2 linked regions of the Streptomyces collinus Tu 365 genome follow. The protein of the gene in region 1 interacts with the protein of each later gene in a pairwise test. Links are inferred from orthologs where the notes say so. Each region holds a gene or a part of one and is shown on either strand. Other genes may lie near its edges.

Region 1 (7,808 bases):
CCGCCGGGTACAGTCGCCGCACTGCTCTGGCAGCCCCTGTTGTCGAGGCGAAAGAGAAGTTGGTGAACGACCGTCACCCGTCGGGGAGTACGACCACCCCGGCCCCGGCTTCCGACGCCTCCGCCACGCACTACGCGCCGTACGGGACCCAGGAAGCCCACTACGGCGACTTCACCACGTACGGCGGACACGACGCCACCGGTTTCACGGCCGGTTCCACCGGCACCGGAACCTTCGCGGGCGACCCGCTCTTCGGCAGCCTCCCGGACGGCGACCAGCACACCTACGCCGCCACCCAGTGGGGCACCGGCACCGGCCACACCCCGGGCTACGACTCGTACCCGGCCCAGCACCACACGGCCTACGACTCCGGCACCTACGACAGCACCGCCTGGACGGTTCCCGCACAGGCCACCGGGCACGACGTCAGCGGCCAGTGGGACGCCGGCGCCTGGGCGCAGGCCGGACAGCCGGGCCACGACGGCCGGTCCGCCGTCGCCGAGCCCACCCAGCAGTGGGACTGGAACGCCCAGGCGTTCGACACGGGTGCCTACGACGCCACGCAGTGGAACTCCGACGGCACGGCCGCGGCGCACGAGCAGCTTGCCGAACCGTTCGACCAGCAGGCCACGGCCACGTTCGAGCAGGTCGGCGAAGCGCAGGCGACCACCGCCTTCGAGCATGCGTCCTACGAGGACACCGCCTACGGCGAAGCCGGCCACCTCGGCACACCGGACGACACGGCCACCGAGGACGACGAGCCGGGCTCCACGGGCGAACTGCCCGCCGTGTCCGACCTGCTCGACGACCAGGAGGAGACGACTCCGGCCCCGGCGTCCCGCGCGGGCTCGCGCGGCGCCGCGCGCTCCCGGCGCCGTACGCCCCCCAAGCGCTCCGCGCTGCTGACCATCGCCGTGCCCTCGGCCTGTGTGATGGGGGTGGCCGGGATCGCGGCCGCCTCCGTCGGCGGTCTGACGGGCGACGGCGGCAGCAACACCACCACCACCGCCCTGGACGCGCACGCGGTGAAACCGTCCGTCGCCAACAGCAAGCTGGACGCCCAGCTCCGCACGCTCTCCGCCGGGGCCGACGACTTCGCCGACCGGGCCAGCCGTACGCAGGACCGCATCGACCTTAAGGCGCAGCAGGAACTCCAGCAGAAGAAGGCGGCCGCCCAGGCCGCGCTCAAGGAGCGGCTGCGCCCCAAGTTCGCGCTGCCGGTCGCGCAGCGCGGGCTCAGCGCCTACTTCGGCCAGGCCGGTGTGAACTGGATGTCCGTGCACACGGGCATCGACTTCCCGGTCTCGTACGGCACCACCGTCATGTCCGCCGTCGACGGCGTCGTCTCCACGAAGTGGAACAGCGCCTACGGCAACATGATGATCGTGACGGCGAAGGACGGCACGGAGACCTGGTACTGCCACCTCTCCAGCTACCGCGTCGCCTCCGGCACGAGCGTCAAGGCCGGCCAGCCGATCGCCTTCTCGGGCAACTCGGGCAACTCCACCGGCCCGCACCTGCACTTCGAGGTCCGGCCCGCGGGCGGGGCGGCCATAGACCCCCTGCCGTGGCTGCGCAGCCACGGTCTCGACCCGACCTGATCCGAACCTGATCCGGGCCGATCCGACGTGGTCCGGCCTGAATCGACCTGACCTTCGAGCCCCGCCGGTCCGGCGGGGCTCGAGGTGTCTACAGCTTCTCCACCGGCGCGTACCGCAGCAGCAGCCGCTTCGGCTTGCCGTCCCCGAAGTCGATCGTCGCCTGGGCCTTGTCCTCCACGCCCGAGACCGCGACGACTGTGCCGAGCCCGAACTGGTCGTGGGTGACCCGGTCGCCGACGGCGAGGGACACGGCCGGCTTCTCGGCGGCCCGCCGGGTGGCGAACCCGGACGCGCCGGCCGCCGAGGAGCGGGACCGGGACGAGGAGAGCGAGGCCGCGATCCCGGAGACCGGCGCGGCGGACCGCGGCGCCGGAGCGCCCGTCCGCTTCCACTCCAGGTGGGCGGTCGGGATCTCCTCGAGGAAGCGGGAGGGCGGGTTGTACGAGGGCTGCCCCCAGGCGCTGCGCATCGCCGAACGCGTGAGGTAGAGCCGCTCACGGGCGCGCGTGATGCCGACGTAGGCCAGGCGCCGCTCCTCCTCCAGCTCCTTGGTCTGGCCGAGGGCGCGCATGTGCGGGAAGACGCCGTCCTCCATGCCGGTCAGGAAGACGACCGGGAACTCCAGCCCCTTGGCGGTGTGGAGGGTCATCAGGGTGATGACGCCGGCGCCGTCCTCCTCGTCCGGGATCTGGTCGGAGTCGGCGACCAGCGCGACCTGCTCCAGGAAGTCGGCCAGCGTGCCGGTCTCGCCCTCGCCGCGCTCCTGCTCGAACTCCAGGGCCACGGCCGCGAGTTCCTGGAGGTTCTCGATGCGGGTCTCGTCCTGCGGGTCGGTGGACGCCTGCAACTCGGCCAGGTAGCCGGTGCGTTCCAGTATCGCCTCCAGGACCGTGGCCGGTCCGGCGCCGGACTCCACGATCGTGCGGAGGTCCTCCATCAGCACGTTGAACCGCCTGACGGCGTTCGTCGACCGCGCGGCCATGCCGTACGCCTCGTCCACCCGCTTCAGCGCCTGCGGGAAGCTGATCTTCTCGCGCTGGGCGAGGGCGTCGATCATCGCCTCCGCGCGGTCGCCGATGCCCCGCTTGGGGACGTTGAGGATGCGGCGCAGCGGCACCGAGTCCTCGGGGTTGGCGAGGACCCGCAGGTAGGCCAGGACGTCGCGGACCTCCTTGCGCTCGTAGAAGCGCACACCGCCGACGACCTTGTAGGGCAGGCCGACACGGATGAAGACCTCTTCGAAGACACGGGACTGGGCGTTGGTGCGGTAGAAGACGGCGACGTCCCCGGCCTTCGCCTCGCCCGCGTCGGTGAGGCGGTCTATCTCGTCGGCGACGAACTGGGCCTCGTCGTGCTCGGTGTCCGCCACGTAGCCGGTGATCCGCGCGCCCTGGCCGGCGTTGGTCCACAGGTTCTTCGGACGGCGGGACTCGTTGCGCTCGATGACCGCGTTGGCCGCCGAGAGGATCGTCTGGGTGGAGCGGTAGTTCTGCTCCAGCAGGATCGTCGTGGCGTCCGGGTAGTCCTCCTCGAACTGGAGGATGTTGCGGATGGTCGCGCCGCGGAAGGCGTAGATCGACTGGTCCGCGTCACCGACCACGCAGAGTTCGGCGGGCGGCAGGTCGGCCTCGCCCGGCGGCACGTCCACCGGGTGCTCGGCGGTGCCGACGAGTTCGCGCACCAGCGCGTACTGGGCGTGGTTGGTGTCCTGGTACTCGTCGACCAGGACGTGCCGGAAGCGGCGGCGGTAGTGCTCGGCGACGTCCGGGAAGGCGCGCAGCAGGTTGACCGTCGTCATGATCAGGTCGTCGAAGTCGAGCGCGTTGGCCTCGCGCAGCCGCGACTGGTAGAGCGCGTAGGCCTGCGCGAGGGTCTTCTCGAAGCCGTCGGTGGCCTGGGCGGCGAAGTCCTCCTCGTCGATCAGCTCGTTCTTGAGGTTGCTGATCTTGGCGCTGAAGGACTTGGGCGGGAACCGCTTGGGGTCGAGGTCGAGGTCCCGGCAGACCAGGGCCATCAGGCGCTTGCTGTCGGCGGCGTCGTAGATCGAGAAGGACGAGGTGAAGCCCAGCCTCTTCGACTCGCGCCGCAGGATCCGCACGCACGCGCTGTGGAAGGTCATGACCCACATCGCGTTCGCGCGCGGGCCGACGAGCTGCTCCACGCGCTCCTTCATCTCGCCCGCGGCCTTGTTCGTGAAGGTGATCGCGAGGATCTGGCCGGGGTGCACGTGCCGCTCGGCGAGCAGGTGGGCGATGCGGTGGGTGAGCACCCGGGTCTTGCCCGAGCCCGCGCCGGCGACGATGAGCAGCGGTGAGCCGGCGTGGACGACGGCCGCGCGCTGGTTCTCGTTCAGCCCGTCGAGGAGGGCGGCCGCGTCGAGCGCGGGGCGGGGGGCTCCGTCGCGGTAGTGGGCGTCACGGTCCGGCGGCACGTCGAACTTCCCGCCGAACAGATCGTCCGGAACGGGCTCCGGCGCGTGATCGTCCTCGGGCGGCGGCGGGTGCTCCTCCTCGTGCCCGCGAGGGGCCTGGAGGTCCGCCAGGAAGCTGTCGTCAAAGAGGCTGCTCATCGCTCTACGAGTTTAGGGCGCCGCACCGACAACCGGATCCCGCCCCGGAAACCCGGCCCGCGCGGGGGCCGCAACCGGACACGGCGCACCGCGCCCGGCCGTCGCGCCGAGGACGCCGACATGGCCCTCACGCTGCGAGAGCGCCCTGTCACACCGGTGTGAAACCGGCGCCAGGTCACGGAAATGTATCGGACATAAGGCACACCAACCTTCACAGGAGTCACACGAGTTGGCTAAGTTGCCGTCAGGCCGCACGCACCCCTTCCGGCGAACGTCGCCGGGCGTCGCGGCCTCCGCCGAGTCCGGTACGCCTTCGCGCGGCCGGAGCCGGGGACCCACCGATCCTGGGGTGAATCGGCCGACTCCCGACCGGGACGACACCGTAGGGCAACCCTTCCGAACCACCCGCCCGAACCCGACAGCTAACCCGGTAGGCGGCACGTTGGAAGGAGTCGCCACCCTTGGCGTCGCACCGCAAGCCGCGACCCGGCGGAAGTGGACCGGGTCTGCGCACCCCCGCTCTCGCCACCGCAGCGCTCACCTCCGTGGCCGTCCTGTCCCAGACGGCCGAGGCGGCCCCCGCCGACGACGGCGGGCCGAGCGTGGAGGAGATCGAGAAGAAGATCGACGAGTTCTACCGGCGGGCCGAGTCCCCGGCCGAACCGTCCGTGGACACCCCGGAACGGACCGCACGGCAGCGGGGCCGCCTCGACTCCCTGCGCGGGAAGGTGGCGTTCGGCGACGGTCCGCAGGAGCCGGAGCACGACCGGCGCCCGCCGGACTACTTCGACCAGACCCGGCTGATGGACCGGCTGGCGTCGACGGTGAAGAAGCGGCGGGAGACCGCGAGGAGCACCGACACGGGCGCCGAGGCCCCGGACGCCCCGGCGCACGCCCCCGAGCACGCCCGAGCCGGCGTCCAGCGGCATGAGGCCGCCACGGCCGCCGTGTCGGCGTACGACCCGAAGACCGCCAAGGCCGCCGTCCAGCGCAAGCTCGCCGCCTCCCGTGAGCTGATGTCCCGGCTGACCGCTCCGCAGGACCCGGCCCCGGCGGCTCCGGACGCGGTCCCGAGTCCGCCCGGCGTGCGGGCGACCCGGGCCGATCTGGCGATCACCTTCGCCCGCGGCCAGATCGGCAAGCCGTACGTGAACGGGGCCAGCGGGCCCGGCTCCTACGACTGCGCCGGTCTCACCCGGGCCGCCTGGAAGGCCGCCGGCGTCACCCTGCCGCGCACCGCCCGTGCCCAGGCCGCCGTGGGCACGACGGTCCCGCTCGCCGACGCGCGCCCCGGTGACCTGGTCTTCTTCCGCGACGACCTGAGCCATGTGGGTCTGTGCACGGGGGACGGGACGATGATCCACGCGCCGGGGCCCGGCGCGTACGTCCGCGAGGAGTCCGTCCGCCACGTCGGCGACTCGGTCGTCCACAGCGTGGTCCGCCCCGCCTGACGCGCCGCCGCGCGTCCGGACACCCCGGACGCGCGGACGCACGGACGTCCTCTTTTTTACCTGTGGAACGACGACTGGTGTGAGTGGCGGTGGCCGGGATCAGGGCCCGGCGCTGAGCGCCGCGCCCCCGGCTCGGCGGGGACGCCTCACGTCCACAGCACGGCGATGAAGATGTTCGCCGTGGTCAGCAGGCCGACCAGGCCGAAGACGCGCTTGTCCACCTTCTCCTCGTCGCGCTGCACGTAGACCAGACTGAGGATGACGATCAGCAGGGCCAGCTTCACGCCGATCTTGACGGTGTTGACGTGGTGGCCGTCGGCCTCGTTGAGCCCGACCAGGGCCACACCGGTGACCAGCATGGTGAAGGCGCCGTGCAGCATCCCGGGGACGAAGCGGGCCGTGCCGCGGCCCATCGCCTTCATCTGGGTGAGGAAACCGCCGAGCAGCGCGGCGATGCCGATGATGTGCAGGCCGACGAGGAGATGGATGAGTACGTCCATGAGCCCGGAGCCTAATGAGGGGCCCTGGACCCGCCGTCACCGGGCCCGTGCGTGCCCACGGACGGATCTTGCATATATGCGCCCCATAGCACCACAGCGCTCCCTGATGTCCCGCAATCCGCGCATCGATCACCACGCTGCGTGAAGGCGTCGACTCTGGCCCGGAATTGCGGTCACTTACGGTCACGTTTCGATCCACCGACGCCAGTTCCGCACTCCGCGTTACCAACCCGTCACAGGCGGGCCTAGCGTCCTCCCCCAGGTGACCGGCACCCCACCGCCGCCCGGGCCAGGGGCGGCCGCCGGTCACCGCGCCGAGAAAGGCCCGGCGGTGGCCCGCTCCCCCTGTGCGGACCATCGCCGGTCGCCTCGATCGCCCAGACGCAGCAGTCCCACGAAAGGTCGTGACGGTCCAGGTGGCAGCGCACCGCAAGCCCCGACAGCGCTCGCTCGGCGGCAGCACCGCCCGTACGGCCGTCACCCTCGCCCTCGCGGGCGCGGCCACCGCCACGGTCTTCGACGGCACCGGCAGCGCGGCCCCGGAGCCGACCGTGGCGCAGGTGAAGGCCAAGGTGGACAAGCTGTACCAGCAGGCGGGGACCGCCACCGAGACCTACGACGGGGCCAGGGAGAAGGCCGGGGCGGCCCAGCGGCGGCTGAACGCGCTGCGGGACGAGACCGCGCGCAAGCAGCAGAAGCTCAACTCCGCCCGCGACGCGCTGGGGACCTTCGCCGCCGCGCAGTACCGCGAGGGCGGCATCGACCCCTCCTGGCAGCTCGCCCTGTCCAGCGACCCCGACCGGTACCTGGACGGCGCCGCGTTCGCCGAGCGGGCCGGCGAGCGGCGGGCCGGTGCGGTGGCCCGGGTTCGCGAGCAGCTGCGGGAGATCGAGCAGTTGCACGGAGCCGCCCGCGCCGAGCTGACGGACCTACGGTCGCGGCAGGCGGAACTGCGGCGGCAGAAGCGGACCATCACGGGCAAGCTGGCGCAGGCGCGCCGGCTGCTGGCACGGCTCACTCCGCGGGAGCGGGCGCGGGTCACCGGGGACGACGGTGCGCCGGGGCACGCCACCCGGTCCGCCCCGGACACCCGGCCGCCGCTGGACGAACCGGGATCGGCCCCCTCCGCCCCGGACTCCCGCGCCGCGGCGGCCGTCGCCTACGCCTACCAGAAGCTCGGCAGCCCGTACGTGTGGGGCGCGACCGGCCCGGACGCCTTCGACTGCTCCGGTCTCGCCCTGGCCGCCTACCGCTCGGCCGGGGTCTCGCTCCCCCGCACCACCTACGCCCAGATCAACGCCGGCCGGCGCGTCTCCCGGTCCGAACTGCGGCCGGGCGACCTGGTGTTCTTCTACTCCGGCATCAGCCACGTCGGCATCTACGTCGGCAACGGGCAGATGATCCACGCCCCGAACCCCTCGGCGCCGGTCCGTCTGGCCCCCATCGACCAGATGCCGTTCGCCGGGGCGACCCGGGTGGCGTGAGGCCGGCCGGGCCGACCGGTCCGGGGGTTCAGACCAGGCGGCGGGCGGTGGCCCAGCGGGTCAGCTCGTGCCGGTTGGACAGCTGGAGCTTGCGCAGGACCGCGGAGACGTGGGACTCGACCGTCTTCACCGAGATGAACAGCTGCTTGGCGATCTCCTTGTACGCGTAGCCGCGGGCGATCAGGCGCAGCACCTCCCGTTCG
Region 2 (7,485 bases), 2.5 Mb from region 1 along the record:
CATGGGCACCCGGTGTCGTGTTCGATCAGGGTTTCCGCAGGTGAGCGCTGGTCTGCTCGGCTGCGTGCCAAGGGTGCCCGGGCGCGTCAGGGACGCGGGGCGCAGCCCAGCACATGCGCCTTCACCAGCTCCGGGATCCGCGGGTCCCGGCGCTTGAAAGCCTGCACCAGCTCCTCGTGCTCCTCCGCGTACGACTGCTGGACCGTGCCCAGCCAGCGGATGGACAGGGCCGTGAAGACCTCGATGCCGAGGCCCTCCCAGGTGTGCAGGAGCACCGAGTTGTCCGCCGCGCGCACCAGCTCCCGGTGGAAGCCCACCGTGTGGCGCACCTGGCCGGTGCCGTCGGCGGCGCGGTCGGCCTCGTAGAGGGCCAGGACGTGCGGCTCCAGGGCCGAGCAGTCCTCGGCGAGGCGCTCCGCCGCCAGCTCCGCCGCGATGGCCTCCAGGCCCGCCCGGACCGGGTAGCTCTCCTCCAGGTCGGCCGCGGTCAGGTTCCGCACCCGGACGCCCTTGTTGGGGGCCGACTCGATCAGCCGCAGCGACTCCAGCTCGCGCAGCGCCTCGCGCACCGGGGTCTGGCTGACCTCCAGCTCGGTGGCGATCCGCCGCTCCACGATCCGCTCACCCGGCTGCCAGCGCCCGCTGACGATTCCCTCCACGATGTGCTCGCGGATCTGTTCGCGCAGCGAGTGGACGACGGGCGCGGTCATGGGGGCTCCTTCGGGAAGGGCTGACGTTTAGACAATACGGCGGGTTCGCTCCGCGGGTAGGGCGTGCGGGGGTGCTTTGGCGCAGGTGAGACGAGACTTACACGGCGTGAGCGAGGGTTCGGCGCCCGGCGCCCCGGGAGGTTCCGGCCGCCCCCGCCACGAAGACGACGCCCCGCCCGGGAAGTCCCGGGCGGGGCGTCGTGCGACCTGATGAGCGATCAGAGGCCCAGCTCGACCTCGAACTCGCCCGCCTCCAGGATCGCCTTGACGGCCGTCAGGTAACGGGCCGCGTCGGCGCCGTCGACCAGGCGGTGGTCGTAGGAGAGCGTCAGGTAGGTCATGTCGCGGACGCCGATGACCGTGCCCTCCTCGGTCTCGATGACGGCCGGACGCTTGACCGTGGCACCGATGCCGAGGATCGCGACCTGGCCCGGCGGCACGATGATCGTGTCGAACAGCGCGCCGCGCGAACCGGTGTTGGAGATGGTGAAGGTCGCGCCGGACAGCTCGTCCGGGGTGATCTTGTTGGCGCGGACCTTGCCGGCCAGCTCCGCCGTGGCCTTGGCGATGCCCGCGATGTTGAGGTCGCCGGCGTGCTTGATGACCGGGGTCATCAGGCCCTTCTCGGAGTCCACCGCGATACCGACGTTCTCGGTGTCGAAGTAGGTGATCGTGCCCTCGGCCTCGTTGATCTTGGCGTTGACGACCGCGTGGGCCTTCAGCGCCTGGGCCGCCGCCTTCACGAAGAACGGCATCGGGGAGAGCTTGACGCCCTCGCGCGCGGCGAAGGAGTCCTTGGCCTGGGCGCGCAGGCGCATCAGACGCGTGACGTCCACCTCGACGACCGACGACAGCTGGGCCTGCTCGTGCAGCGCCTTGACCATGTTGTCGCCGATGACCTTGCGGATCCGCGGCATCTTCACGGTCTGGCCGCGCAGCGAGGAGACCTCCAGCGCGGGCGCCGCCTTCCTGGCGGCCGGGGCGGCGGCAGCGGACGGAGCCGGGGCCGCGGCGGCCTTCGCGGCCTCGGCGGCCGCGAGGACGTCCTGCTTGCGGATACGGCCGCCGACGCCGGTGCCCTTGACGGCGGCCAGGTCGACGCCGTTCTCGGCGGCGAGCTTGCGCACCAGCGGGGTCACGTAGGCGCCCTCGTCGGTCGCCTGGGTGGCGGTCGGCGAGGTGGGCGCGGCCGCCGGGGTGACCGGAGCCGGGGCGGGCGCCGGAGCGGCCGGGGCCGGGGCGGCGGCCACGGGGGCCGGAGCCGGGGCCGGAGCGGCAGGCGCGGCGGGAGCCGGAGCCGGAGCGGCGGCGGGGGCCGGGGCGGCGGCGGGGGCCGGGGCGGCGGCGGGGGCCGGGGCGGCCGGAGCCGGAGCGGCGGCCGGGGCGGCACCGGGGGCGCCGATGACGGCGAGCTTGGCACCGACCTCGGCGGTCTCGTCCTCGCCCACCACGATCTCGAGCAGCACACCGGAGGTGGGCGCCGGGATCTCGGTGTCGACCTTGTCCGTGGAGACCTCGAGCAGCGGCTCGTCGGCCTCGACGGAGTCGCCGACCGACTTCAGCCAGCGGGTGACGGTGCCCTCGGTGACGGACTCACCGAGCGCGGGCAGGACCACGTCCGTGCCCTCGGCGCCACCGGCCGGGGCGGCCGGCGCGGCGGGTGCCTCCGGCGCCGGAGCCGGGGCGGGGGCGGCCTCGGCCGCCGGGGCGGCCGGGGCGGCCGGAGCCGGGGCCTCGGCGGCGGCGGGGGCCGGAGCGGCAGCGGGCGCGCCCGTGCCGTCGTCGATCACGGCCAGCTCGGCGCCGACCTCGACGGTCTCGTCCTCGGCGACCTTGATGGAGGCCAGCACACCGGCGGCGGGCGAGGGGATCTCGGTGTCGACCTTGTCGGTCGAGACCTCGAGCAGCGGCTCGTCGGCCTCGACGCGCTCGCCCTCGGCCTTCAGCCAGCGGGTGACAGTGCCCTCGGTGACGCTCTCGCCGAGCGCCGGAAGGGTTACGGAAACCGCCATGGTTTCGGTTGCTCCTTACGAATTGCGGAAGTCTGTGTCGTCGCGCCCGTTGACCGGAGGTCAGTCGTGGGAGTGCAGCGGCTTGCCGGCCAGCGCCAGGTGTGCCTCGCCGAGCGCCTCGTTCTGCGTCGGGTGGGCGTGGATGAGCTGGGCGACCTCGGCCGGCAGCGCTTCCCAGTTGTAGATCAGCTGGGCCTCGCCCACCTGCTCGCCCATGCGGTCGCCGACCATGTGGACGCCGACCACGGCGCCGTCCTTCACCTGGACGAGCTTGATCTCGCCCGCGGTGTTGAGGATCTTGCTCTTTCCGTTGCCCGCAAGGTTGTACTTCAGAGCGACGACCTTGTCCGCGCCGTAGATCTCCTTGGCCTTGGCCTCGGTGATGCCGACGGAGGCGACCTCCGGGTGGCAGTACGTCACCCGCGGGACACCGTCGTAGTCGATCGGGACGGTCTTCAGACCGGCCAGACGCTCCGCCACCAGGATGCCCTCGGCGAAGCCGACGTGCGCGAGCTGGAGCGTCGGGACGAGGTCACCGACGGCGGAGATGGTGGGAACGTTGGTGCGCATGTACTCGTCGACCAGGACGTAGCCGCGGTCCATGGCGACACCCTGCTCCTCGTAGCCGAGGCCCTGGGAGACCGGGCCGCGGCCGACGGCGACGAGCAGGACCTCGGCCTCGAACTCCTTGCCGTCGGCGAGGGTGACCTTGACGCCGTCCTGGGTGTACTCGGCCTTCTGGAAGAAGGTGCCGAGGTTGAACTTGATCCCGCGCTTGCGGAACGCGCGCTCCAGGAGCTTCGAGCTGTTCTCGTCCTCGACCGGGACGAGGTGCTTCAGGCCCTCGACGACCGTGACGTCCGCGCCGAAGGACTTCCACGCCGAGGCGAACTCGACGCCGATGACACCGCCGCCCAGGATGATCGCGGACTTCGGCACGCGGTCCAGGACGAGGGCGTGGTCGGAGGAGATGATGCGGTTTCCGTCGATCTCCAGGCCCGGCAGCGACTTCGGCACGGAGCCGGTCGCCAGCAGGACGTGGCGGCCCTGGATCCGCTGACCGTTCACGTCGACGGAGGTGGGGGAGGACAGCCGGCCCTCGCCCTCGATGTACGTCACCTTGCGGGAGGCGACGAGACCCTGCAGGCCCTTGTACAGGCCGGAGATCACGCCGTCCTTGTACTTGTGGACGCCCGCGATGTCGATGCCCTCGAAGGTGGCCTTGACGCCGAACTGCTCGCTCTCGCGGGCCTGGTCGGCGACCTCGCCCGCGTGCAGCAGGGCCTTGGTGGGGATGCATCCCCGGTGCAGGCAGGTGCCGCCGACCTTGTCCTTCTCGATCAGGGCGACGTCCAGGCCCAGCTGCGCCCCGCGCAGGGCCGCGGCGTAACCACCGCTACCACCGCCGAGGATCACTAGGTCGAAAACGGTGCTGGCGTCGTTCGCCACGTCACGTCCTCCATGCATGTGCGCCTTGCGCCGATCTCCAGTGACCGGCGGGCGGCTGGTGTCCGGCCGCTTGATGCTTCGGCCCTTCGGTGGGGGCCCTGTCCTGCCGGGCTCCATCTTTGCACTTGTTCGAGGCGTACGAGACGCGGGGCCTGAGTGTGAGACACGGCACGTACCCCCGAAAACGAAGGCGGGCACGCCGCAGGGGCGCGGGGAGCCGCGTGAACAGCTCCCCGCGCCCCTGTCGTGGCCGGTCGCGCGGGCGGCGGGGCCGGGCGGTTCAGCCCAGGTCGCCCTCGGCGGTCAGCTCGGCGAGCCGGACCAGCGTGCGCACGGCGGAACCGGTGCCGCCCTTCGGCGTGTAGCCGAACGGGCCGCCCTCGTTGAACGCCGGACCGGCGATGTCCAGGTGCGCCCAGGTGATGCCCTCGCCCACGAACTCGCGCAGGAAGAGACCGGCGACCAGGCCGCCGCCCATCCGCTCGCCCATGTTCGCGATGTCGGCGACGGTGGAGTCCATGCCCTTGCGCAGGTGTTCCGGCAGCGGCATCGGCCACGCGGGCTCGCCGACCTCCTCCGCGGCCTCGTACACCGCGGTGCGGAAGGAGTCGTCGTTGGCCATGATCCCGAAGGTGCGGCTGCCCAGCGCCAGCATCATCGCGCCGGTGAGGGTGGCCACGTCCACGATCGCGTCCGGCTTCTCCTGCGAGGCCGCCCACAGCGCGTCGGCGAGCACCAGCCGGCCCTCGGCGTCGGTGTTGAGCACCTCGACGGTCTTGCCGCTGTACATGCGCAGCACGTCACCGGGGCGCACCGCGGTGCCGGACGGCATGTTCTCGGCCAGCGCCAGCCAGCCGGTGACGTTGACCCGGAGGCCGAGACGGGAGGCGGCGACCACCGCGGCGAACACGGCGGCGGCACCGCTCATGTCGCACTTCATCGTCTCGTTGTGACCGGCCGGCTTCAGCGAGATGCCGCCCGAGTCGTAGGTGATGCCCTTGCCGACGAACGCGAGGTGCTTGTCCGCCTTCGGGTGCGAGTACGACAGCTTGACCAGGCGCGGGGTCGCGGCGGAACCGCCGCCGACGCCGAGCAGGCCGCCGTAGCCGCCCTTGACCAGAGCCTTGTCGTCGAGCACCTGGATCTTGATGCCGTGTTCCTTGGCGGCGGCCTGGGCCACACCGGCGAACGCCTGCGGGGTCAGGTCGTTCGGCGGCATGTTGATCAGGTCGCGGGCGCGGTTCAGCTCCTCGCTCACCGCCACGGCCCGGGCCACGGCGCCCTTGTGGGCGGCGTCGCGCGGCTTGCCGCCGAGCAGCGTGGCCTCGCCGAGCGGGCCCTTGCCGTTCTTGGCCTTCGCGTCCTTCGCGCCGTCCTTGTAGGTGTCGAACGCGTAGGCGCCGAGCAGGACGCCCTCGCCGATCGCGCCGACCTCGCCGGGGCCGTCCACCGGCAGCGCGAACGCGGCCTTGCGGCAGCCGGCGAGGGCACGCGCGGCCACACCGGCGGCCCGGCGCAGCGCCTCGGCGTCGTACCCGGCGTCCTTCTCGGGCTCCGCGCCCAGGCCCACCGCCACCACGAGCGGCGCCTTGAAGCCGGCCGGGGCGGGCAGCTTCGTCAGCTCGCCCTCGGCACCCGAGGCGCCGAGGGTCTCCAGGAGGCCGGCCAGCTTGCCGTCGTATGCCTTGTCCACGGCCTCGGCGCCGGGGGCGACGACCAGGTCCCCAGACCTAGACGCAGCGCTCTTGGCGACACCGATCACGATCGCGTCGGCCCGCAGGCCGGGCGCCGCGGCGGTGCTGAGAGTAAGAGCAGTCACGGTGGTGAAATCTCGCTTCCGATGTGAAGTTGCTGTGGCCGATGAGGGGTGGGTCGACCGGGCCCGAGAGCCGACCCTAGGTCCAGGACTGTGGGCGGGTGGCAACCGGGGCCTTCACCCTGTCGGCGAACACCCGGGACGAGACTACGCGCGTACCCGCGTTCGCTCATGCCTGCGGGTGTTCACCTGTCCGTGGCGTCGTGGCCATTTATCACCCCGGCGCCCCCGCGGCCTGAGCCACACTCATCGGGTTCGGTGGGCCGATCGCCCACTGATTCGCATGATTTCCACTGATCCTCCGCCAATTCGCCACAGAGGATCTCTTGGGGGGAAGGAACTGCCATGGCACACCGCGCGCGCCGCTGGAGAGCGGCGACCGTGACGGCGACGGCCGCGGGGCTGGTCACTCTGGGGCTCACCGCCCCGGCCGCCTCGGCCGCCACCGATCCGCGCATCGACCTGCGGGTCCTCGTGGTCGACGACGGCGGAAGCCCCGTCGGCGCGATCACCGCGCAACTGAAGAGCGAGGGGGTCCCGTACACCACCGTCGACCTGGACGACTCCGGCCGCCCCACCATCAGCGACACCTTTCTGAGCGACACCGTGGGCGGCCGCCCGCGGGCGAAGTTCCAGGGCGTGGTGCTGCCCAACGAGGCGCCCTTCGGGGCGGGCTCGGCCGAGCAGACGGCCCTGGAGTCGTACGAGAGGACGTACGGCATCCCCCAGGTCGACGCCTACACCTGGGCCCACCCCGAGGTCGGCCTGGACTACACCGACAGCAACGGCTACGCCGGGAGCCTCGACGGGCGGACCGCCACCGTGACCACGGCAGGCCGCGCGGGCCCCTTCGGCTACCTGAAGGGCGCCTTCTCCTTCGAGGACAACTCCCCGTCGGTGGACGAGAGCTACGGCTTCCTCGCCCAGCCCCGCACCGGCTTCACCAGCTACGTCGACGTCCCCGTGCCGGGCGGCAGCGGCAACGGCAGCCTGCTCGGCGAGTACGCCCACGACGGGCGCCGCGAGCTGGTGGTGACCTTCGCCTACAACCAGTACCAGCAGCAGTTCCGGGTGCTCGCCCGCGGCATCGTCGAATGGCTGACCCAGGGCCTCCACCTCGGCCAGGCCCGCAACTACTTCGCCGTCCACGTGGACGACGTCTTCGCGCCGGACGCCCGCTGGGACAGCGCCCGCAACTGCACCCCCGGCGACATCGACTGCGCGGGCGGCGGCGCCGACGCCGGGACGCCGATCCGCATGACGGCCGACGACGCCCAGTACGCGGCCTCCTGGGAGCAGAGCCACGGCTTCACCCTCGACATGGTGTTCAACGCGGGCGCCGGCGAGGAGTGGAAGAGCGAGAACGGCAACGCCGACGCGCTGACCGACCAGCTCCTGCGGGACAAGGCCAAGTACCGCTGGGTGAACCACACGTACACCCACCTGTTCCTCGGCTGCGTGCAGGACACCTCGACCGTGCCGTGGAGCTGCGCGAAGA

The links. Proteins that work in one complex are often made in the same cells at the same time.
Region 2: the proteins of pcrA (region 1) and lpdA interact in binary tests that used the Escherichia coli proteins (3 or more experiments, as listed by UniProt). The link is inferred for Streptomyces collinus Tu 365 from one-to-one orthologs.

The regions. Positions count from the first base shown.
Region 1 is NC_021985.1:5,169,282-5,177,089, reverse strand. Bases 1,431-4,560 are described here. They hold pcrA (DNA helicase PcrA), read right to left. Parts: upstream 4,171-4,560; coding sequence 1,690-4,170; downstream 1,431-1,689. Other genes in these bases: B446_RS22645 (M23 family metallopeptidase), read left to right, coding at 1,431-1,601. Also shown: more of B446_RS22645, read left to right, coding at 63-1,430; B446_RS22635 (C40 family peptidase), read left to right, coding at 4,632-5,621; B446_RS22630 (hypothetical protein), read right to left, coding at 5,768-6,121; B446_RS22625 (C40 family peptidase), read left to right, coding at 6,538-7,605; B446_RS22620 (LuxR C-terminal-related transcriptional regulator), read right to left, coding at 7,634-7,808. UniProt on the Escherichia coli protein: A helicase with DNA-dependent ATPase activity. Unwinds DNA duplexes with 3'-5' polarity. Translocates on single-stranded DNA with 3'-5' polarity. Initiates unwinding more efficiently from a nicked substrate than double-stranded DNA.
Region 2 is NC_021985.1:2,650,463-2,657,947, reverse strand. Bases 1,978-4,784 are described here. They hold lpdA (dihydrolipoyl dehydrogenase), read right to left. Parts: upstream 4,172-4,784; coding sequence 2,783-4,171; downstream 1,978-2,782. Other genes in these bases: B446_RS11375 (leucyl aminopeptidase), read right to left, coding at 4,452-4,784; sucB (2-oxoglutarate dehydrogenase, E2 component, dihydrolipoamide succinyltransferase), read right to left, coding at 1,978-2,722. Outside these bases: B446_RS11390 (GntR family transcriptional regulator), read right to left, coding at 87-710; more of sucB, read right to left, coding at 929-1,977; more of B446_RS11375, read right to left, coding at 4,785-5,990; B446_RS11370 (hypothetical protein), read left to right, coding at 6,333-7,485. UniProt on the Escherichia coli protein: Lipoamide dehydrogenase is a component of the glycine cleavage system as well as of the alpha-ketoacid dehydrogenase complexes.